DNA from 3 places in the Bradyrhizobium sp. USDA 4353 genome. Region 3 is predicted to be linked to each of the others. Evidence: predicted binding sites of a transcription regulator. Region 3 holds the regulator's gene; each other region holds the start of a gene.

Region 1 (7,738 bases), 570 kb from region 3:
GGCCTCTGGCTGGCCGGATTGTCGACCAGCGTCGCCGCCGTACTTGCCGCGCTCACGTTGGTCAATGTCGGCATCTCCTCGTCGAAGCCGCCGCTGTGGAGCATGCCGACCATGTTCCTGTCCGGCTCGGCCGCAGCGGCAGGCATCGCCACCATCAACTCGATCGGCAATCTCGGCGGCTTCGTCGGCCCGGCCATGATCGGCTGGATCAAGGACCAGACCGGCAGCTTCGATGGCGGCCTCTATTTCGTCGCCGGCCTGCTGGTGATATCGGCGGTGCTGACCCTGTTGCTGTCTCGATCACAAAGCGCGAAGGCCGAAGCGGCCACGCAGTCCTGACCCCTCACACGGAGCTCTTCACATGCGCACCCATTCCATCGCCGCCATCCCCGCCGACGGCATCGGCCCCGAGGTCATCTCCGCCGGCGTCCGCGTGCTCGAGGCGCTGGCCAGGCGGGCAGGCGACATCAGCTTCAACGTCAAAACCTTCGACTGGGGCTCGGACTACTACAAGAAGCACGGCGTGATGATGCCGGCCGACGGCTTGGCCGAGCTGAAGACGTTTGACGCGATCTATTTCGGCGCCGTCGGCGCGCCTGATGTTCCCGACCACATCACGCTGTGGGGCCTGCGGCTGCCGATCTGCCAGGGTTTTGATCAATACGCCAATGTGCGTCCGACCAAGATCCTGCCCGGCGTCGCCTCGCCGCTGCGCAATGTCGGCGTCGGCGACCTCGACTGGGTGATCGTGCGCGAGAACTCCGAAGGCGAATATGCCGGGATGGGCGGCCGCGCGCATCGCGGCCTGCCGGAGGAGGTCGGCACCGAGGTCGCGGTGTTTACCCGCGTCGGCGTCTCCCGCATCATGCGCTATGCCTTCAAGCTCGCGCAGTCGCGACCGCGTAAATTCCTCACCGTCGTCACCAAGTCGAACGCGCAGCGGCACGGCATGGTGATGTGGGACGAGATCGCCGCGGAAGTGGCACGTGAATTTCCCGATGTGACCTGGGACAAGATGCTGGTCGATGCCATGACCGTGCGCATGACCTTGCAGCCGAAGAGTCTCGACACCATCGTCGCCACCAATCTGCACGCCGACATCCTGTCGGATCTGGCGGGCGCGCTCGCCGGCAGCCTCGGCGTCGCGCCGACCGGCAACATCGATCCGGAGCGGCGCTTCCCGTCGATGTTCGAGCCGATCCATGGCTCTGCCTTCGACATCACCGGCAAGGGTATCGCCAATCCCGTCGCGACGTTCTGGACCGGCGCCCAGATGCTCGAGCATCTCGGCGAGAAGGATGCGGCCATCAGGCTGATGTCCGCAGTCGAGAAGGTCTGCGCCGCCGGCATTCTTACGCCCGATGTAGGCGGCAAGGCGACGACCAAGGAGGTGACGGATGCGGTGATCGACGCGATCCACGGCTCCAACGTGTGAGACGCGGTTGTGGCCCGTACAATCTCGGCGTGTCCCGGGTTGCGCTTGCAATGAACGCTGCGGGGCGTATATCAGCGCTTCCGCCGCGTCCGCGCATGATAATCATATGCGTGTCATCGAGACGTGAGAACGCGGGCTGGGGAGAAAGGACATAACATGCGTCGTCACCGTCGAGCCAAGATCGTCGCAACCGTCGGCCCCGCCAGTAATTCTCCGGAGATGCTGAAGGCGCTGTTTCTTGCTGGTGTCGACACTTTCCGCCTGAATTTCAGCCACGGCACGCAGGCCGATCATGCGAAGGTCCACGCCGCGATCCGCGCCCTGGAGAAAGAGGTGCAGCGGCCGATCGGCATCCTGATGGACCTGCAGGGGCCGAAGATCCGCGTCGGCACGTTGCGCGACAAGAAGATCCAGGTCGAGGCCGGCGAGACGATTCGATTCGTGTTGAATGGGACCGAAGGCGACAAGACGTCGATTCCGCTGCCGCATCCGGAGATCTTTGCGGCGGTCGCGCCCGGTCACGATCTTCTGATCGATGACGGCCGCGTGCGCGTGCGCGTCACCGGGCTCGGTGACGACTGGATCGAATCCAAGGTGATCGTCAGCGGCGCGATCTCCAATCACAAGGGCGTCAACCTGCCGGGCACGATCCTGGAGCTGTCGCCGCTGACCGCGAAGGACCGCTCGGATCTCGCCTTCGGACTCGAGCTTGGCGTCGACTGGGTGGCGCTGTCCTTCGTGCAGAAGCCCTCGGATGTGATCGAGGCGCGGGGGCTGATCAACGGCCGCGCCGGCATCATGTCCAAGATCGAGAAGCCGGCGGCGCTGGATCGGATCGACGACATCATCCAGCTGTCGGATGCGATCATGGTGGCGCGCGGCGATCTCGGTGTGGAAATTCCGAACGAGGACGTGCCGGGCAAGCAGAAGGAATTGGTCCGTGCCTGCCGACTGGCGGTGAAGCCGGTGATCGTGGCGACGCAGATGCTGGACTCGATGGTGGCCACGCCGACGCCGACGCGCGCCGAGGTCTCCGACGTCGCGACCGCGATCTATGACGGCGCCGATGCGGTGATGCTGTCGGCGGAATCCGCCAGCGGGCAATATCCGCGCGAGGCGGTGGCGATGATGGACAGCATCATCAAGGCGACCGAGAAGCATAAGATGTACGGCTCGATCATCCAGGCGACGCAGCCCAATGAGGAGCAGACGCCGCCGCATGCGGTGGCGACCGCCGCGGCCGATCTCGCGTCTGCTATCCATGCCAAGGCGATCGTGGCCTATACGTCGAGCGGCACCTCGGCCTCGCGCGTCGCCCGCAAGCGGCCGAGCCTGCCGATCCTCGCGATCACGCCGAACGAGGACACCTCGCGCCGGATGTGCCTGCTGTGGGGCGCGCACAGCGTACTGTCGCAGGACGTGCAGAGCTACGAGGAGATGGTCGAGCGCGCGACGTTCTTCGCCGTGCAGGAGGAGTTCGCCGACAAGGGCGATCTGCTGGTCGTCGTCGCCGGCATCCCCTTCGCGCAGGCCGGAACGACGAACAATCTGCGCGTCGTCACCGTGCCCAGATAGCAGGCAGCCGAATTCCCTGTGCGCGCCGCCTGCTTGTCGCCTGATTGTCGCACCCCGCTGGTATCGCGGGGCAGTGATGAAGACATCGTGAGTCGTCATGCGAACGATGTCAGTCGCGATCCGGCAGGATGGGTTCTGCCGGTGCGGCGTTCGTCATCGCCTTGTCATCAGGGACTGTTAGGTGGGCGCGCATGGGACTCGAGACTGCCGGTGAAGAAAGCCCGACGAAGCGCTTTCGCACGTTGTTCATCTCCGACGTTCATCTCGGAGCCCGCGGCTCGCAGGCCAATCTCCTCGTGGATTTCCTGCGCCACCATGATGCCGATACGATCTATCTGGTCGGCGACATCATCGACGGCTGGGCGCTGAAATCGAGCTGGCACTGGCCGCAGTCGCACAACGATCTCGTGCAGAAGATGCTGCGCAAGGCGCGCAAGGGCGCCAAGATCGTCTACGTGCCCGGCAATCACGACGAGTTCCTGCGCGGCTATTACGGCACGCATTTCGGCGGCATCGACGTCGTCGAGAACATCGTGCACACCGGCACGGACGGGAAGCGCTACCTCGTCATTCACGGCGACATCTTCGACCTCGTCGTCCAGAACGCCCGCTGGCTCGCCCATCTCGGCGACAAGGCCTATGACTTCGCGATCCAGATGAACCGTCTGGTAAACTTCTTCCGCCGCATGTTCGGCGTGCCCTATTGGTCGCTGTCGCAATGGGCCAAGCAGAAGGTCAAGAACGCGGTGAACTACATCGGCGCGTTCGAGACAGCGCTCGCCGCCGAGGCGCGGCGCCACGGCGCCGACGGCGTGATCTGCGGCCACATCCATTGTGCCGTCATCCGCGACCAGGACGGCATCCGCTACATGAATTGCGGCGACTGGGTCGAGAGCTGCACGGCGCTGGTCGAGCATGAGGACGGTCGGTTCGAGATCCTGACCTGGACGGATCCGCAGCGGCAGCCGGCCCCGGTTCCGCAACTGGCGGCCCGCGCGGCCTGATACCGGCTCCCTTGCCTCGCGGCGAGCGGGCGCGGTAAAATAGGGGCATGACAGCTCATGCTCCGATCCTGCCCGTAACCGTCGCCGACATCGATGCGGCGGCGCGCGTCCTCGCGCCCGTCGCGGTGCGGACACCGCTGCTGCCGGCTCCCGTGCTCAGCGACCAGTTCAAGGCGAACGTGTTCGTGAAGCCGGAGGTGCTGCAGCGAACCGGCTCCTTCAAGTTCCGCGGCGCCTACAACAAGCTGGCCTCAATTCCGGAAGCGGATCGCGCCAAGGGCGTCGTCGCCTTCTCCTCGGGCAATCACGCGCAGGGCGTCGCCCATGCCGCGACGCTGCTCGGCATGCACGCGACGATCGTGATGCCGTTGGATGCGCCGGTTGCCAAGCGCGAGCGCACCAAGGCCTTCGGCGCCGATGTCGTGCTGTATGATCGCGACCGCGAGGATCGCGAGGCGATCGCCCGCGACATCGCCAGCAAGCGCGGCTCGACGGTGGTGCCGCCTTATGACGATCCCTACGTGATCGCAGGGCAGGGCACCGTCGGCCGGGAGATCGCCGAGGATCTGTCGGCGTTCGGCCTCTCGCCCGACACGGTAATCGTGCCTGCGTCGGGCGGCGGCCTGCTCGCGGGTGTGTCGACGGCAGTCAAGGCGCGTTTTCCGAACACGCAGATGGTGGTGGCGGAGCCGAAGGGTTTTGACGACCACGCGCGCTCGCTGCGCGCCGGCCACCGTGAGGCGCACGAGGCCAAGGGGCGCACCATCTGCGATGCGCTGATGGCCGCGATTCCCGGTGAGATCACCTTCGCCATCAACAGCCGGCTGCTGTCGGCGGCGGTCGAGGCTTCTGATGAGGAGGTCGGTCGCGCCGTCGGTTTTGCCTTCCGCGAGCTGAAGCTCGTGGTCGAGCCGGGCGGCTCGGTCGGACTCGCGGCGCTGCTGGCCGGCCGGCTAGACGTCGTGGGCAAGACGGTGGTGATCGTGCTCTCCGGCGGCAATGTCGATGCGGATCTGTTTGCCAAGCTGATCGCCTGAGACACTCAGGCCTCAGCGAAAGCCGAGGCCGCTCTTGGCGAATCCGCCGCCGCCCATCCGCGGTCCGGACTGCGCGACCTGCGGCGTCCCGGGGCGCATCATCGGCCGGCCCTGCATCGGCCCCGGGCCACGCGCCATCGACGGATGCGGCCCATTGACGCTCGGCTTGAATGGCCCGGAATTGCCCGGGAACGGACGCCGCGCTTCGCGGGTCTCGAACGGGCGGCCCGGATTGCGCTTCAGCGGATCGCGCTGGATCTTCGCAGCCGGAGGCGGGGTCACCGGCGGTACGATCCGGTCGCGCATCTTGTTCTGCGCGACTGGCCTGGGGTCCACGACCTTGTTGGGCCCGCCATTGACACCGGTGTTCTTGGCGAGGATGGCCGGCGGCAGCGGCTGACGCGGTGGCAGGCTATTGGCCGGCAGTCTCGGCTGCGGGCCGGGCTGGCCTTGGATCTGGGCGCCGGGATTGAACGGACGTGTGGCCGGCGCCATTTGCGGCGGCATCATCAGGCGGCTCGGCTGCAGCACCGGGATTGGCCGCGGCTGACCCTGCAGCCGCAGTGCGACCAGCGCATAGGGGCTGTCGGCATAGGATTCACGGAAGCTCTGATAGGCCGCCGGCGAGTTCGCCAGCACGGTCTGATGCCATGCCGCCGCCTGCACCAAGCCGGCAAGCAGCGCGCGGATGCGGTCGGCCAGCGGATCGCGCGGGTACATCTCGACGAACTCGCGATAATATTGCGGGCGGTTCTCCGACAGCACGTAGTCATAGGCCTGCCGCACGGAGCGGCTCGGCAGGTCGGCGGCCATCTGGACCACGGGCGCTTTCTCCGGCGCTCGAGCGGCCGCAACCAGCGAATCGCCGAAGAAGGTGAAGTCGCTGGTGAGCGATGAGCTCTCCCACGGCGTCTGCCGTCCATCGGTCGATTGGTTGACCTGGAGACGAATGCGTTTGAACAGCTGCTCGATCGGCAGGTTCGGTTGTCGTGCGAGGTTGAGAAAGGCTTGAGCATAAGGGCTGTGCTCGCCGCGTCCGTCGAGCGCCTCCTCGCCGGGCGAGGTGGAATAGCCGACGATGGATCCGTTCGGGGCATCGACGATGGCCAATCCGCGGCCTGCATCGTTGACAGCGGGAAACGGATTGTTGCGACAGGCATCGAGCACCACGATCCGCATCCGGCTCGGAATGGCATCGAGCGTGGCCATGAGGTCGACCAGGCGGATCGTGCTGCTCGTGAGATCGGAGGGAGCAGAGATGCGTGCATCGATCGGGATGAGGTAGTTCTCGCCCGCGAGCTGAACGCCGTGGCCCGCATAGTACACCATCGCCACGGCATTCGGCCCATGCGCTGAGACGCGGCTCGAAAAATCCTGCACGACCTTGAGCATCTCGTTCTGCGTCAGGTCGGTCGCGGTGATCACCTCGAAGCCGGCGGAGTTCAGCAGTTTCGCCACGGCATGGGCGTCGTTGTCCGGGTTCTCCAGCACAGGCGCATTTTGGTAGCTCGAATTGCCGATCACGAGCGCGACGCGCGGCTCTGCGCCCTGAAGCGTGGCGGCCGGCGCGTTTTCCATCGTGGAAGCCGACGGCGCAGCCAGCGCGCGCGGTGGCGTCTGCAAAGGATCGATGTCGCTGCTGGCTGCCCCGCTGGAGGTGGTGCCTGCCGCTGTCATCAAGGCCAGCATTGCCGAGATGAGCAGGGCCTTCCAGGTGAGTCTGTCGGCGCGGAATAGCGGAACGGACACGGGCGTTCTCCTCGAGCATGCGCAAAGCGAATGGCTTGAGGATCAGGCTTAGGCGGATCATCTCCCGGTGTACGTGATGCGCGTCACCTCAGGAGCAGGACGTCCGTCAGGAGAAGAACGCGATCTTCTCAGGCTGGGTCATGCGCCGGATCGGCGACAGCGGATCGTTGGCCGGTGCCTGCGGACGCTGCAGGAGGCCATTCGAGAGCAAGGTCGATCCCAGCGACGGCTCGTAGGTCGGTTTCGGTATCGCAGAAGCCGTCGGGAGTGGAGCCACAGCGGCCATCGCATGAAGCGGCTGAGCGGGGGCGACCTCGGCGCGTACCGGCGGGGCCGGGGGCGGAGCGGCAACCGCTGCCGCGATGGCCGCCAGGGTTTCGACCGTGATGGCTTCGGACAGCGGCGCAGAAGGAGGGGCGCTGGGCATCGGAGCCGGCGCCATCGGGGGAGCTTCCACGGGCGGAGCGACCGGAGCTGCGATTGGCTCTGGGGCCGGTGCCTGAGCCGTCGTCAGTGCGACCTCAGGCTCGGACTCCGCCGGCGCCGGCTCGCGGAAGCTGGCGACGATGTCGTCATCCACCGACGTCGGCTCCTCAATGTCGAAACCGAGGGTACGTGCTCGGCTGAACTCCTCGTCCTCGATCGGATCGGGCGCGCCCATCTCGGCCGCGACCAGCTCCAGGATGGCTTCGTCATGGGCCTGCGCCGCTGCCGCATCATCCAGCTCGGCCGTGGCCTGCTGCTCGATCTCAACCAGCGCCTCGGCGATCGAAGGCTCCGCGAGCATTCCAGGCGGCGCCACGGAAACTGCGGCCGCAGCAGCGGCCGCGGCGCTCGGATCTTCCACGGCGATTTCGACCGCGGCGTCTGCCACGGTGACCGCGGCGTCAACCGATGCCTCGATCGCCTCGATGGCGGCCACCGCTGCGACGAGCGGG
Region 2 (7,738 bases), 300 kb from region 3:
CCGGATGTCCAGTTCCGTAATTTCTCGGGCATCTGCGTTCGTGACATTTTGTAACGACGCTGCGTGCGGCCTTCTTTAAGCAACACGTGCTGCTATCGTCTGACGACGATGGAGCTCTCGATGTTGCGTTCGACACTTGCTGTTTTGCTGGCTGCTGGCCTGTTGCTGCTGCAGCCGGTTTTCCCATCAGCTGCATTCGCCGGTCCCTTCCTGGAGCGGTTGCAGGCGCGGATGACGGCGCGTGAGGCCGGGAGCCAGGGTACGCCGTCGACTGAATACGCCTATGGGAGCGATCCGCTGCAGAAGCTCGACGTCTGGCAGGCGAGGGGAGGCGCGGCTGCGCCGCTGGTCGTGTTCGTGCATGGCGGCGGATGGAAGCGGGGCGACAAGCGCAACGCGACCGGGGCGGCCAAGGTCGAGCACCTGCTCGCGCAGGGCTATGCATTCGCCTCGATCGACTACCGGCTGGTGCCGGCGGCGACCGTCGAGCAGCAGGCGGCGGACGTTGCCATGGCAGTCGCGTGGTTGCGCAACAATGCTGGGCGGCTTGGGATCGATCCGTCGCGCATCGTGCTGATGGGGCATAGCGCTGGCGCACATCTCGTTGCGCTGGTCGGGACCGATCCGAGGTACTTCACGGCAGCGGGGCTGTCCTTGCGCGATATCAGCGGCATCGTCGCGCTTGATGGCGCGTGCTACGACGTGGCGCGCCAGCTCGCCGACAGCGGTCGCTTCATGCTCGACACCTACATCCAGGCGTTCGGCACCGAGCCAGAGCGCCAGCGCGCGCTGTCGCCGACGCTGCAAGCAGCAAAGCCGAATGCGCCGGCCTTCCTCATCCTCCATGTCGACCGCGCCGACGGCAAGGCACAGTCCGAGGCGCTTGGCGCCGCCCTGATGCAGGCGGGCACGCCGGCGGAAGTCCAGGGCGTCGGCGGCACCGGCCTGCGCGGCCATATGGAGATCAATCGCGAGCTCGGCGATCCCAGCCATCCGGCGACGGCGATCGTCGACGCCTGGCTGCGCAAGACAATCGGCAAGTGACGATCCCCGATCAACCGTCTCTCACGCGTAAAGCGCCTTGTCGATGTCCTTACCTTACAACGATCCAAGCCCGATCAGTGCACGATCTGCCGAAAGATCAAGTAAAGCACGCCAGCAATGAGCATCGCGGCCGGCAATGTCAAAATCCACGCCAGAACGATGTTCCTGATGGTTCCGGTCCGAAGGCCGGAGCCATTGGCCGCCATGGTCCCGGCAACGCCGCTCGACAGGATGTGAGTCGTCGACACCGGCAGACCATAGAACTCGGCGCCGAGGATGGTGCCCGCCGCCACGAGCTCAGCGGAGGCGCCCTGCGCATAGGTCAGGTGCTGCTTGCCGATCCGCTCGCCGACCGTGACGACGATGCGCCGCCAGCCCACCATCGTGCCGAGGCCAAGTGCAATCGCGACCGAGACCTTGACCCAATTCGGAATGAAGCGCGTTCCTGCTTCCAGGCTCGAGCGATAATCCTTCAGGATGCCGGAGTCCTCCGAGCTGAACTTGGCGCCCGAATCCGGCAGAAGACGGATCGCGTCGAAGGCCAGGTACATGTCATTGCGCATGTTCGGTGTCGCAGCGGCGGGAATACGGCGGATCGACCCATAGTTCTTGACGCCATTTGCCACGTCGTCGGACAGCGCCGCCAGGGCCCCGAAGACCTCCGGCCGATTCAGATCGCGCGTCTTGAGCGCAGTTCCGATCAGGTCGCGGGCGTTGCCGGCATCGCGCTGCGGCGTGCCCTGGGCGCGGGCTTCGAAGATCGCCTTCGCCTTGCCAGCGAGGTCGACGAACGCCGGCGTGCTCGACTCCGGCATGGTCCGGTTCAGCGCATAGGCGGTGGGCGCTACGCCGATCAGGATCAGCATGATGAGACCCATGCCCTTCTGTCCATCATTGCCGCCATGGGCGAATGAGACGCCGGTGCAGGTCAGGATCAGAATGCCGCGGATCCACCATGGCGGCGTGCGGTCGCGCGGCTCCTCATAGAGCTTGCGAATGGGGACGAGCGTCTTGAGCAGCAGAAGCAGGAGAGCAGACAGGATGAAGCCGACCGCTGGACTGAACAACAGCGCCTTTCCAACGCTGACCGCCTGGGACCAGTCGACGCCCGATGTCGCCTCGCCGGCGGGCGCGATCCATTGATTGGCGAGGCCCACGCCCATGATCGAGCCGATCAGACAGTGGGAGGAACTGTTCGGGATTCCGATCCACCAGGTTGCCAGATTCCAGATGATAGCTGCGATCAGCAGCGCGAAGATCATGGCATATCCGGCTGCGCTGCCGACCTGCAGAATCAGATCGACCGGTAGCAGCGTGATCACGCTGTAGGCGACCGCACCCGTCGACACCACCACGCCGAGGAAATTGAACACGCCGGACCAGATCACGGCGGTGAGCGGCGGCAGACTATGCGTGTAGATGACGGTGGCCACGGCATTCGCCGTATCGTGGAACCCATTCACGAACTCGAACCCGAGCGCGATCATCAGTGCCACGCCCAGCAGCACCATCGCGCCGAGCGCGAGCGGCTCTCCGACATTGTGGGTGTCAGTGAAGATGCCGTAAGCGGCGTAGCCGATTCCGCTCACGAAGAAGAGCAGGAAGACCGCGACGACACTGACATGCGGTTTCTCGTGAAGGTCGGGCCTGGTCACCGATTGGACGGACGCCTGCGCGCCATGTAGTGCAAAGTCGGACATTGGCTTGCGATCGCGCTCCCATGTGGCAATCGTCAAACCGACGCGCATCTGGGAAGTTCCGGGAGCGGACGGATTTGTCAGGGCCGGAATTGATCGACGCTGGGGCTGCAGACCCGCACGCTGCACCACGATTCGCCGAGGAGCGCGTTAACACAGGCGGACTGTGACAGCGCGATGACGTCAAAAATCAGCCTGTCCGTCGCAAGCTAAGCTGCCAGTCGGTTGTTAGTCGGCGTGGCTGTCACGCCCGCCCCGCCGCCTTCCGCACGGCCAGCGCCATGCCGGCCCAGTCGATGTCTTCGCCTTCCATCGCGATCGCCGCGCGCAGATGATCGCGCACCACGCCGAGCAGGGGCATCGGCACGCGTGACGCCGTCGCCGCGGCGTCGGCGAGGTTCATGTCCTTCAGGCCCAAGGGCGCGGCGAAGCCGGCGGGGCGGAAGCGGTCTTCGAGCAGCAGCGCGCCGTAGGTGTGATAGATCGGCGCATTGAACAGCGTGCTGGTCAGGACCTCCAGCATGGCGCTGCGCTCGACGCCGCCGGCCTCGACCAGGGTCATCGCTTCCGCCATCGCCTCGACCGCAGCCATGATCATGAAGTTGCCGCCGAGCTTGACAAGGTTCGCCGCCGCCGGCTCGTCGCCGACATGGAAGCTGCGCTGGCCGATCGCCGCGAACAGCGGCTCGCAGCGCGCGAGGAGATCGGGCCGGCCGGCGGTGACGACGAACAGTTTTGCAGCCTGGGCGGCCACCGGCCTGCCGAACACCGGCGCCGAAACAAAGCCGCTGCGCTGGCCATGGTCCTGTGCGAGGCGCCGGGCCAGCGCGACCCCGATCGTGCTGTGCGAGACGTGGAGAGCAGGGGCGTCGAGCAGACCGTTCTCGCCATAGACCACCGCCTCGACCGCAGGGTCGTCGGCCAGCATGGTCATCACGACGTCGCCTTGCGCTGCCGCGGCGGGGGTCTCTGCCCAGCGCGCGCCTTTGGCGAGCAGGTCCTCCGCCTTGGCCCGCGTGCGATTCCAGACGGTCAGCTCGTGGCCGGCCGCAATCAGATTGCTCGCGATCGCATGGCCCATCTGGCCAAGTCCGATGAATCCGACCTTCATCTGCGCTCCTCGCTTGCAGCCCGCTGGCATGACGTCGGCTGCGCGTCGTTCGTTCCAAGTTATAGCGGCACGTTTGATCTGGCACGAGCGGCCCGCTGGCTCAGCCCGTGAACGAGCGTGGCGCCTGGCCATCGAGCTGCCGGCCGGAGGCCGGCATTGTGGCGGCATGCTGCGCTCGGTCCGGCATGCGCCATCAAGTTTTTCTGATCGTTGCGACCACGGAAACCGATTGGCGGTTGCTCTCGTCCTTCTTTAGACGTCGTCTGGCATAGGACTGCTCGAAACGGCCGATGTCCTTCTGCTTGATCGCCTCCGCCGGCGGCGCGTCGGCCCGCAAGCCGGCGACGGGCGCAAGCGAGCCAAGCCCGGCCTCGCGCTCGACGTTGTGGTTTGAGCATGATCTTTTCGGAAAACCGCTGCGTACTTTTCCGGATCATGCTCTACCGCGCCGGCTGATCGCCTTCGCGCTTCATCCAGCCCTGGAATTGCTCGAACAGGGCCTTGGCTTCGGCATCGCTGAGACGCCTGCCACCGGTCGCGTTCCTGGCGCTCATCCACTCGTCGAACTGCTGCTTGACGGCGACGTCGGCCTCGGGTGGACGGCTGCTGGCCAGCAGCTCCTCGGCGGCGCGGAAGCGGGTCCAGCCGGGCAGGGAGGAGGCGATGTTGATCTCGTTCCATTTCGGATGGAACGGCGGCTGCTTGAACTGATCGAAGCGCTTGAAGAAATATTCGACGAAGCGCGAGACGCGGCGATAGCGCTCGGTCTCCGGCGACCAGTTGTAGACCGCCAGCACCTGCGGCACGCCGATGGTCTCGATGGTCTCGCCCGGCTTGAGCAAATTGGGATAGTCCTGCGAGGTCAGCTTGGTCGGCACGTAATAGTCCTGCAGGCTGCGCGCAAACGGCACGGGCAGGAAATGGAAGCCCGGCTCGGGCTTGAACTTGGCGAACAGGTCGGTCGGCTTGCCGGTGACGTGCACCACGCCGGCGATCTCGCCGGTCCGCATCTTCTCGAGCGCCACCGAATTGTTGATGAACACCTTCTCGGCGCCGATCTTGAGCCGGTCGAACACGATGCCGCCGGTGAGGTTGGCCGCGCTGCCCACGGTGTTGAAGGAGACCTTCTTGCCCTGGAGGTCCTCCAGCGTCTTGATCTCGGGGCGGACATAGACGTGCATCTCGTTGATGTAGAACGAGCAGATGTAGCGGATGCGGTTCTTGATGTTGGCGAGGGTGCCGTTGCGGACGAACTCGTCGAGCACGTCGGCCGAGGTGATGGTGACGTCGACGCCGCGCAGATAGAGCAGGTCCTCGATGTTGCCGAGCGCGCCATAGGTCACCATCGGCAGCACGCGCAGGTTCGGCCGGTCGTCGAGCACCTTGGCCATTTCGGCGGCGAAGCGGATGTTGGTGCCTTCGAGCAGGCCGCCGGCAATGCCGACCGTCCATTCGTTGGACTCCTGCAGCTTGCCGCCTTCGCCGGCGGCTGCGGCGGTGGCCGATTTGGCCGGCTTCACGGTCTGGGCAGCGGCCGGCAGCAGCGATGCCGCGAAACTCAATCCTGTCGCAACGACGCAACTCAACAATGCGACCCGCATAACCCCACGCCCTCCGTTGCAGGCCGCACTGCAATCGCGAGGCCCGATCTGCTTTTCGTTCGTATTATCGCCTCGCTCGATGATGCCGGTCTACTACTCGCCGGTTGGTAGCAGTTTGGCCGGCAGAAAGGCGCAACGTCGCCACTAAAAAGCCATAGGCTTGATTGCGCCTCGTCTAAGGCAGGCCGGGCGTGCTGATGGCGACATCGCGGCGACGCGATTCCGGCCTATGTCACAATGGCACAGCGGGAACTTTTGCAGCTAACGGTTGTGGTTGGTACGCCACGGCCATAGGACTCGCGCGCTGGTGCGATCGGCGGCGAACACCGAGTCACATCTTCCGGCTCACACCTGATGAGCCGGGCAGGCGCGTGCGATCACGCACCCGCCTTCGCGCAATAGGCCTGCCAGAATTGCCGATAGGCCGATTCGACGCAGCGCGTGTAGTTCGCGACATCGCCGGCCGGCGAGCGCGCAACCTGGCCCGGCAGCTCCGCGCGCAGCTTCGACAACAGCTCGGGCTGTGCGGCGAAGGTCTTGGCGATGTGGATGTAGCCGTCATCATCGTTGCCGACCCAGTCGGCGAGCCCCGCGGCGGTCAGGATGCCCCCTGCCGCACGCGAGGCCGCACCGGCGCCGAGCTTGGCGACGACGGGAACGCCCATGTAGAGCGATTCGAAGGTCGAGATGCCGCCGTTCTGCGGGAACGGATCGAGCGAGATATCGATGCGCTCGTAGGATTTCAGATGCTCGCTGCGCTCGCTGGCGCCGAGGCAGACGAGGCGCGCCTCCGGCACGCCGCGGCTGACGAAGCGGCCGATCAGGCCGTCGCGCACCAGGGGATCGTTGAGCGCGAGATGCTTGATCACCAGTCTGGCGTCAGGGACCTCCGCGAGCAGCCGTGCCCACAGCACGATCGCCTCGTCGGAGATCTTGTCGATGCGATTGTAGACGCCGAAGGTGACGTGGCCGTTCTGCAGCATCGGCAGCGGTGAGGGCGTGACGTCGAGCAGCGGATCGATCGTGATCACCGACGGCAGATCGTAGACATGCTCGGCGAATAGCGGCCGGACGCTCGCGGGCACCGTGACCGGATCGGCGAAGAAGTAGTCCATGGTGGCAAGGCCGGTGCCGGTGCCGCTGCCCCAGGCCGTGACCTGGATCGGCGCCGGCTTGCGTGCGAACACCGGCATGCGGGTGCCCGTGGTGTAGCCGGAGAGATCAACCAGGATGTCGACGCCGTCGGCCTGGATGCGATCGGCGAGCTCGTCGTCGGAGAGGTTCGAGGCCTCGACCCAGACGTCGGCTATCGACTTGAAGTTTGCCGTGAAGGTGTCGTGCCGCGGCGAGGTCGAGTAGCAGTTCACCTGGACCTGCGTCTTGTCGTGGCCGCGCAGCACCGGCAGGAAGGCGAAGGCCGCCGAATGCATGCGGAAATCAGCCGAGACGTAGCCGACGATGATGCGTCTGTTCGGATCGAGCGCGCGCGGCGCCAGCGTCCGGCGCGGGAATTTCGAGCCGACCTCGGTCCACCAATATTTTCGCGCCGCCTGCTGAACGCCGAAGTCGGCGCCGGGCAGGAAGTCGAGATAGAAGATCTTCTTGGTGATCGCCTCGTCATAGTCCGGCTGCACCTCCAGCGCCTGGTCGAATTGCGCGACCGCGCCGGCGACGTCGCCGAGCCGGCCGCGGCAGGCGCCGAGCAGGGTCAGCGCGACCTGGGCCTTCGGATTGGTGTCGAGCACGCGCTTGCAGGCCGCGATGGCCTGCGCGACGTTGCCGTTGAGCATCGAGATCTGCGCCTTGCCCTGCCAGCCGACCTGCAGGTTCGGATCGAGCGCGACGGCGCGGTCGAAATCGGCCTCGGCCTGCGCAGTGCGTCCCGAGATCATGTAGAGGCGGCCGCGATGCGCCAGTAGCTCGGCATGCATCGGACGCGCGGCGAGGGCCGTGTTGAAGGTCTCCTCGGCCTGCTCGAAATGGTGCAGCTCAAGATGCGCCAGCCCCTTGTTGACCAGCGCCTCGAAATGCGTCGGGTTGAACACCAGCGCCTGCTCGGCGCTGGTGGCGGCGCCGTCCCAGCGCCGCAGCATCAGCTCGGCGACGCTGCGGTTGCACCAGGAATCGACGTCATCAGGCTTCAGCTCCAGCGCCCGCGTCGCGGCGGCGAGCGCGGCCTCGCCCTGCTTCAGGCGCAGCAGCGCGATGGTCAGGTTGCGCAGGGTGATCGGCGCATTCGGCCGCAGCGCCAGCGATCGCTCGAGCGCGGCGCGGGCCTCCTCGAA
Region 3 (7,738 bases):
GGCGGCTTCGACGAGGCCAACGTAGTTGCCATCCGCCGCCTCGCCGCTCGTCTCGCAGAATGGCTCGTTGAGACGCAGCGCCTTGATCCAGCCTTCGATCGAGACTGCAAGTTGAGCCGTCTCGATGAGCCGGGCGATGACGCGATTACGGACATTGCTGCCGCTGTCGGACAGCAATGCCGTGATCAGCTTCTGTCCATCGACGGCCTGCCGCGCCACTGCGCCGACCTCGACCGGGTCTCCCGCAAGCCGCGGCGCCTTGCACCAGCTATAGGCGTCAGGCTTGTCGGCATCCGGCTCGGTGCGGCTCTCGGCCGGATCGCGCGGTGTCTCCCGCATCCAGGCGTGCGAGACGTCCTCGGTGATCTGATCCGACGGCAGCATGCCGACCTGTCCGTCGGTGGCGCGAAGGCCGGCGCGGAAACGCGCACCGTCAGCATCGTGATACGCGCCGAAGCTCATCAGCAGCCCCGGCCCCTTGCCGAGATCCGCAAGCGCAAGCGCATCAGCCAGCCGAAGGAAATGCGCAAAGTCGCCACCACGTCCTTCGCGCCAAATGTCGAGTTCATCAGGAGACGACAAGGCGAGCACGTTCTCCAACTTATCGGCAAACACGACACGTTCGAGAAAGCCGCGAAACGAAGCTGCAATCGCGTTCAGCCGAATGCGCTCGCCGAGCTCGATGGCGCGCGTCGTACCGCCGGGCTGGAACGCGAGGCTGTGCGGCCATTTTCCGGCGATCACGCCCATGATCTCCAGCAGCCGCGCCCGCGCCGGCAGCGCTTCGCGTGCAGCACTGCCCTTCGTTGCGGTAAAGCGCTCGGCGGCCGCACCGTGCCAAGTGTGTGACGCGTAGGCGTCGCGGGCAAAGTCCGGCATGAAGAAGATGTAGAAGTGCGTGAGGTGATCGGCGGCATTCTCCGCGGCGTGCGCGATGTTGGTCGCAAGCACACCATTGGGCGCGGGCACGACTCCCATCGCCTGCCGCAACGCGGCGGCGACGGCGATCGACTGCGACACCGAGCAGATGCCGCAGATGCGCGGTGCGATCACCAGGGCGTCGAGCGGCGGCCGTCCTTCCAGGATCTGCTCGAAGCCACGATAGAGCGGCGCCGTCACTTCGGCGCGCGCGACGCGGCCACTCTCGATATCGAGACGGACCTCGAGGTCGCCCTCGACGCGGTTGAACGGGCCGACGGTGATCCGCGTCATGGACTGCGCTTGTCGCCCGACCGGCTCGGCGGCACCACGACGTGGTCGGCGGTCGCATTGACGCGCACGCGACGCGGGGTCGCCGATTTCGACAGCGCCGCGAGCGCGACGAACCAGGCCTTGGGCATGTCGGTCGGAAGTCCCACAGGAATGCCGGCGAGCTTGGCCGTCTGCAGATAGTTCTGCGTGGTTTCGAAACCCGGCGAGGTGCAGGCGATGCAGGCGTAGCCGCCCTTGGTGCAGGAGCCGCCACCGTTCCAGGAGCGCTGATTGCAGTCGCCGACGGCCTGCGTCGCGCGACAGCCGAGATGCTCCATCAGGCAGCCGCGCTCCGACATCGTTTCCGCGCTCGCCTTGAACTCGTAGAACTCGTTGCGCGAGCAGCCGTGATGCGCGAGATGGTTGGCGATGAAGGTCGGACGTCCGACGGCGTCGAGCCCACCGGCTGTCAGGTCGCCTGATGTCAGCGCCAACAAGCTTTCCATCACCCAGCCGGGATGCGGCGCACAGCCCGCGACGTTGATTACCGGCAGTCCGCGCTTCGAGCGGAAGCCGGAGCCGAGTGCGCCACCCGCATCGCTGCCCTCGAATTGCAGCCCCACCGCATCAGTTGGATTGATCCCGGCTGCGGGAATGCCACCGTAAGCCGCACAGCTTCCAACCGCGACGACGTAGTCGGCGAGCGGCGCGAGATCGAGCAGCCAGTGATAGATCGAGCGGTTGGTGCCGGCGAGCATGTTGAAGCGGCCGCTCAGGTTGGGTCCGCGCGCCACCGAGCCTTCGAGCACCAGGAGATCGAGCCGCTCGCGGCCGTCGCGGATCGCGTCCAAAAGCTCGACGACTTCGTCGCCGGTCTCCTCGCTGACGGACGGGTGCCAGATCAGGTCGATGCCGGATTGGCGCAGTTCGTCGAACCAGCCGGAGGCGCCGCTCTCCAGGATCGACATGGTGCAGCCGCCGCAGCTCGCGCCCTGCAGCCACAGCATCCTGGTCATTCCCTCCGAGCCGGCCATCGTGGGTCCTGCCTTATCCGAGCTGATGCGTTGCGCCCTGTGTCTCCGGCGGGTTTAGCGCTCCGGTCCCAACGGTGGCAAGCGCTGCGCCGCCGGCGGGCTCGGAACCGCGCTGCCGCCGGTTGAACAGCATCGCGCCGAACCAGATCACTCCGAACAGGCCGATCGCAACGATGCCGAGGTTGCCGATCTCGTCACCGAGGTCGGCCCATGCACCGGTGAAGCCCAACTGTGGCGCCAGCAGCGTGACAGCCTCGACGCCGCCGATCACCACCGCAATCGCGACCGACACGCCGGTGATCACCAGATTGTAGCGCCGCTTGCGCGCGGGATCGGTCAGCGCCCAGCGATAGGCGCCGACCATCAGCATGCTGTCGGCGGTATCCACGGTGGCCATCGCCGCCGCAAACAGCGCGGGAAAGACCAGCACATGGGCGAGGCTCGCGCCACGCGCGGCTTCGGTGGCGGACAGGCTCAGCAGGCCGATTTCGCTGGCGGTGTCGAAGCCGAGGCCGAACAGGAAGCCGAGCGGATACATGTGCCAGGCGCGCGAGACGACGCGGAGCACCGGTCGCAACAGCCGGATCAGCAAGCCGCGCCCAACATTGCTGGCCGCTTCGTGATCGGCATGCGGATGAGACGGGCTGCGCCAGAGGCTCACGAACAGGATCAGATTGGCGACGGCAATCAATAGCAGGAAGCCGGCGGAGACTGACGTGCCGATCGTGCCGCCGATCGCGCGGATGGTGCTGTCCTCGCTCAGCAGATCGGCGCCGGCGACGAGGCTCACCACGATGGTGGCGATGACGACGACGCTGGAGTGGCCGAGCGCGAAGTAGAGGCCCGCGGCGCGCGGCCTGTCGCCGTCCTGCACCAGCTTGCGGACCACGTTGTCGATCGCCGCGATATGGTCCGCATCGACGGCGTGGCGGAGGCCGAGCAGCCAGGCCAGCAGCGCGGTGCCGACGATGGCGGGCCGGTCGGCATAGAGCGCGAACGCCCAGGCCCAGGCGAGCGCGTTGGCGAGCACGAGGCCGGCCACGAGCGCCACGCTGCGCGCGCGGTCCGTGCGGAGCCGGGCCGCGAGCGCGGCGGCGGGCCGAGGATGATCAATTGGCAAAATCGTCATACTCGGACAGGAGAGCAAGACCCGCGCCAAAAGGCAAGCCTCGCGCTCCCGCGCGCAAATCCCGCTCGAATCAATCCTCGCGGCCTGGTCGAACCCGGATTGATCTCCTCGCTTGGCAACCGGCTATCCGGTCAAGCTCAAACATTGACCAGCCGACGACCAACTCTCTTCCTGCCTGCGCTTCACCGCGCCGAGGCGCTGTGCGCCGCGATCTCGCGCCGCACCGCAGCCTCGAACTGGCTGGCGGGCGCGGCGAACATCAGGCGGGTCTCCTCGTGGAACGCCGAGAAGATGCCGACCACGGCCGGCTCGCCGTTGATCTCGGCCAGGATCGGCGAGCCCGAATAGCCGAAATTGGCGAGGCAATGCACGGTCAGCAGACGGCCGTCCCGGGTCATGCCGGCGCTGCAATTCCTTTGCCCGGTCGGCGAATAGCGCCGCTCCTGGCCATAGCCGATCTCCGAGATCGTGCCGGCCTTGGTCGCGGCCGCGAGCTCGTCGCGGCTGACCGACTTCACCGGCACCGGCTTCGAGGGCAGCGCATCCTTCAGGATGATCAGCGCCCAATCGGCCGGCGAGCGGTCGGTCGACCATTGGTCGTGCTGGGTCGGGATGAAGTCGGGCGCCACGATCAGCTTGTCGGCGACCGACGATGCGGCAGGGGTTCCCTTGTTCAGGCCTGCCAGGAAATGGACGTTGCCGGGGCTGACCTGGGCGAGGCCGTTGAAGACGCAATGCGCCGCCGTCAGCACCACGCGCGGCGCCACCAGAGTGCCCGTGCACGAGCCTCCCGAGCTGAATTGCGCCTGAGTCACGACACCGATCGACGATGCCGGCCAGGAGGTGGGATCGACGACGTCGCCGAAATGCCGGTCGAGCCCGAGAAGCTGCTCGGCGCGCGGATTGGCAATGCCGGCATCGGCCGATTCCGGCTTCGCCCGCCACGCCGCGATAATCTGCTCGGCTTGACGCCGCTGTGCGTCGCTGAGCTTGATACGCTGGATCTCGCGGCCAGCCGACCTGACGCCGTTGCGGCCGGCCATCACCAGCCAAGCATAGCCCTGCACGACGTCCTGGGACATGACCTGGCCATCGAGCATCATCAGGCCGAGCATGTATTGCGACTGGGCAAAGCCCTGCGCGGCAGCGCGGTTGAACCAGCGCGCGGCTTCGCCGTGGTCACGGGCCGCGCCCTCGCCGTTGAAATAGGCGATGCCGAGATAGTGCTGGGCGATGGCGAGCCCCTGATCCGCAGCCTTGCGGTACCAGACCAGCGCCTCGGCCTGGTTGCGTGCGACGCCCACGCCGAAGGCCTGCATGAAGCCGAGATCGAATTGCGCCCGCGCATCACCCTTGCTGGCGAGCGGCTGCAACCGGCGCAACGCCGCTGCCGCCTGTCCGTTCGACGCCGCAGTCACGGCGTCCTCGAGCTCGGCGGCCGTGGCGCCCGCGAGGCTGCCGAGCAGCACGGCGAGACTTATGAGAAGGGTCTTGATCAAGGGCGTCCGCTGAGACCGAAACATCGGCTGCTCAGCAGGCACGATCAAGACGGCGGCGGCGTGGCGGAAAGCGGACCGCTTTGTCCTTAATCCGAGCCGCTCGGGTATCACCCCCGCTCCACCCGCAAGCCCGTTTATCCCTCAGGCCTGCTCCGACTTGGCGAAGCGATCATCGAGCGCATAGCCCGCGCCGCGCACGGTGCGGATCGGATCCTGCTCGCGGCCGGGATTGAGCAGCTTGCGCAGGCGGCCGATATGCACGTCGACGGTGCGCTCGTCGATATAGATGTCGCGGCCCCAGACGCTGTCGAGCAGCTGCTCGCGGCTGAAGACGCGGCCGGGATGCTCCAGGAAGAATTCGAGCAGCCGGTACTCGGTCGGGCCAAGATCGATCGGCCGGCCCGAGCGCGCCACGCGGCGCTTCTCGCGGTCGAGCTCGATGTCGCCATAGGACAACACGGTCGCCAGCCGCTCCGGGCTCGCGCGCCGCAGCAGGCCCTTCACGCGCGCCAAGAGCTCCGGCACCGAGAACGGCTTGACGATGTAGTCGTCGGCGCCGGTCGCGAGGCCGCGCACGCGCTCGCTCTCCTCGCCGCGCGCCGTCAGCATGATGATCGGCAGCTGCCGGGTCTCGGTCCGTGCCCGCAGGCGCCGGCACAGCTCGATGCCGGACAGTCCCGGCAGCATCCAGTCGAGCACGACGAGATCCGGCACGCGCTCCTTGAGCCGCGTGTCGGCCTCGTCGCCGCGCGCCACGGTCTCGACTTCGTAGCCTTCGGCTTCGAGGTTGTAGCGAAGGAGCGTCGTCAGCGCCTCCTCGTCCTCAACCACCAGAATTCGCGCGCCCATGTCTCAATCGTCTTTCTTAGTTGCCGGGGATCGTGGTCGCGAAGCTGGTCATGTCGCCCTTCGGGCGCTTGTCCATGATCTGCTGGCCCTCGATCATATAGAACACGGTCTCGGCGATGTTGGTGGCATGGTCGCCGATCCGCTCGATGTTCTTGGCGCAGAACATCAAATGGATGCAGAACGAGATGTTGCGCGGGTCTTCCATCATGTAGGTCAGGAGCTCGCGGAACAGCGAGGTGCAGATGGCATCGACCTCCTCGTCGCCCTTCCACACCGTCATCGCCGCCGGCAGGTCATGCGCCGCATAGGCGTCGAGCACGGTCTTGACCTGCGACTGAACGAGGTCGGTCATGTGCTCCAGGCCGCGGATCAGCTTGAGCGGATGGAAGTCGCTCTCGAGCGCCGCGACGCGCTTGCCGATGTTCTTGGCGAGGTCGCCGATGCGCTCCAGATCTGTGGCGACGCGCATGGCGCCGACGATCTCGCGCAAATCGACGGCCATCGGCTGGCGGCGGGCGATCGTCAGCACCGCACGCTCCTCGATGATGCGTTGCAGCTTGTCGACCTCGGCGTCGCCGGCGACCACCTTCTGGCCCAGCGCCACGTCGCGCCGCACCAGCGCATCGACGGAGTCGACGATCAGCCGCTCGGCGAGCCCGCCCATCTCGGACACCAGGCGGGTCAGATCCTGCAGATCGCTGTCGAACGCCTTGGCGGTATGTTCACTGGCCATGATGATCTCCTGAAAGGCAATGCTGTCGGCGTCAGCCGAACCGGCCGGTGATGTAATCCTGAGTCCGCCGATCGCTCGGCGAGGTGAAGATCTTGCTGGTGTCGTCGAACTCGATCAACTCGCCGAGATACATGAAGGCGGTCTTGTCGGAGACGCGCGCCGCCTGCTGCATGTTATGCGTCACGATCGCGATCGTGTAGCTCTCCGCGAGCTCCTGGATCAGCTCCTCGACCTTGGCGGTCGAGATCGGATCGAGCGCCGAGCACGGCTCGTCGAACAGGATCACCTCGGGGCGCACCGCCACCGTGCGGGCGATGCACAGGCGCTGCTGCTGGCCGCCCGAGAGCGACAGGCCGGAGGCGTTGAGCTTGTCCTTGACCTCGTTCCACAGCGCGCCGCCGCGCAGCGCCTTCTCGACGCGGTCGTCCATCTCGGACTTCGAGATCTTCTCATAGAGCCGGATGCCGAAGGCGATGTTCTCGTAGATGGTCATCGGGAACGGCGTCGGCTTCTGGAACACCATGCCGACTCGGGCGCGCAGCAGATTGAGATCGAGCTTGGGGTCGAGGATGTTGGTGTTGTCCAGCATCAGCTGGCCGACCGCGCGCTGGCCCGGATAGAGATCGTACATCCGGTTGAAGATGCGCAGCAGCGTGGACTTGCCGCAACCGGACGGGCCGATGAAGGCCGTGACGCGGTTGGTGCCGAGCGACAGATTGATGTTCTTCAGCGCGTGGTGATCGCCATAGTAGAAGTTCAGGTTGCGGGCGGTCACCTTGGCCGGCGCCTCCGGCAGCGACTTCGGAGGAATGGCGGCCGTCGGGCTGCTCACGGATACGGACATGTCGGTCATTTCGAGCTCCTCTCGGCGCCGAGGATGCGCGCGCCGATGTTCAGGGCCAGCACGGTCAATGTGATCAGAAGGGCGCCGCTCCAGGCCAGCTGTTTCCAGTAGGCATAGGGGCTCTGTACGAAGTTATTGATGGTCACCGGCAGGTTCGCCATCGTCTTGGAGAGGCTCAGGCTCCAGAACTGGTTCGACAGCGCAGTGAACAGCAGCGGCGCGGTCTCGCCCGCGACGCGGGCGGTCGCCAGCAGCACGCCGGTGATGAGGCCGGAACGCGCGGCGCGGTAGGCGATGCGGCGGATCACCAGCGAGCGCGGCAGGCCAAGCGCGGAGGCCGCTTCACGCAGCGGATTGGGCACGAGCAGCAGCATGTCCTCGGTCGTGCGCAGCACGACGGGGATCACGATCACCGCCAGAGCTAGCGCGCCGGCGAAGGCCGAGAAGCCGCCCATCGGC

What was found. The regulator PhoB, encoded in region 3, activates phosphate uptake and scavenging genes when phosphate is short. The targets are predictions, from matches to a motif close to TGTCATNNANCTGTCAT.
Region 1: the regulator PhoB is predicted to act here: its motif matches at 3,162-3,178, upstream of ACVILH_RS17595 (UDP-2,3-diacylglucosamine diphosphatase).
Region 2: the regulator PhoB is predicted to act here: its motif matches at 2,908-2,924, upstream of ACVILH_RS13565 (inorganic phosphate transporter).

What each region holds. Positions count from the first base shown of each region.
Region 1 covers NZ_JBSSGB010000001.1:3,934,196-3,941,933, forward strand. Annotated here, with positions in the region: gene ACVILH_RS17580 (MFS transporter) at 1-339, shown strand, start outside; gene ACVILH_RS17585 (tartrate dehydrogenase) at 362-1,435, shown strand; gene pyk (pyruvate kinase) at 1,592-3,010, shown strand; gene ACVILH_RS17595 (UDP-2,3-diacylglucosamine diphosphatase) at 3,202-4,014, shown strand; gene ACVILH_RS17600 (threonine ammonia-lyase) at 4,062-5,051, shown strand; gene ACVILH_RS17605 (caspase family protein) at 5,064-6,800, opposite strand; gene ACVILH_RS17610 (hypothetical protein) at 6,907-7,738, opposite strand, start outside.
Region 2 covers NZ_JBSSGB010000001.1:3,067,724-3,075,461, forward strand. Annotated here, with positions in the region: gene ACVILH_RS13560 (alpha/beta hydrolase) at 121-1,044, shown strand; gene ACVILH_RS13565 (inorganic phosphate transporter) at 1,119-2,744, opposite strand; gene ACVILH_RS13570 (NAD(P)-dependent oxidoreductase) at 2,986-3,852, opposite strand; gene ACVILH_RS13575 (TAXI family TRAP transporter solute-binding subunit) at 4,293-5,453, opposite strand; gene ACVILH_RS13580 (O-linked N-acetylglucosamine transferase family protein) at 5,831-7,738, opposite strand, start outside.
Region 3 covers NZ_JBSSGB010000001.1:3,363,348-3,371,085, reverse strand. Annotated here, with positions in the region: gene ACVILH_RS14805 (nickel-dependent hydrogenase large subunit) at 1-1,212, opposite strand, end outside; gene ACVILH_RS14800 (NADH-quinone oxidoreductase subunit B family protein) at 1,209-2,225, opposite strand; gene ACVILH_RS14795 (HoxN/HupN/NixA family nickel/cobalt transporter) at 2,239-3,354, opposite strand; gene ACVILH_RS14790 (trypsin-like serine protease) at 3,537-4,853, opposite strand; gene phoB (phosphate regulon transcriptional regulator PhoB) at 4,995-5,702, opposite strand; gene phoU (phosphate signaling complex protein PhoU) at 5,719-6,435, opposite strand; gene pstB (phosphate ABC transporter ATP-binding protein PstB) at 6,467-7,288, opposite strand; gene pstA (phosphate ABC transporter permease PstA) at 7,285-7,738, opposite strand, start outside.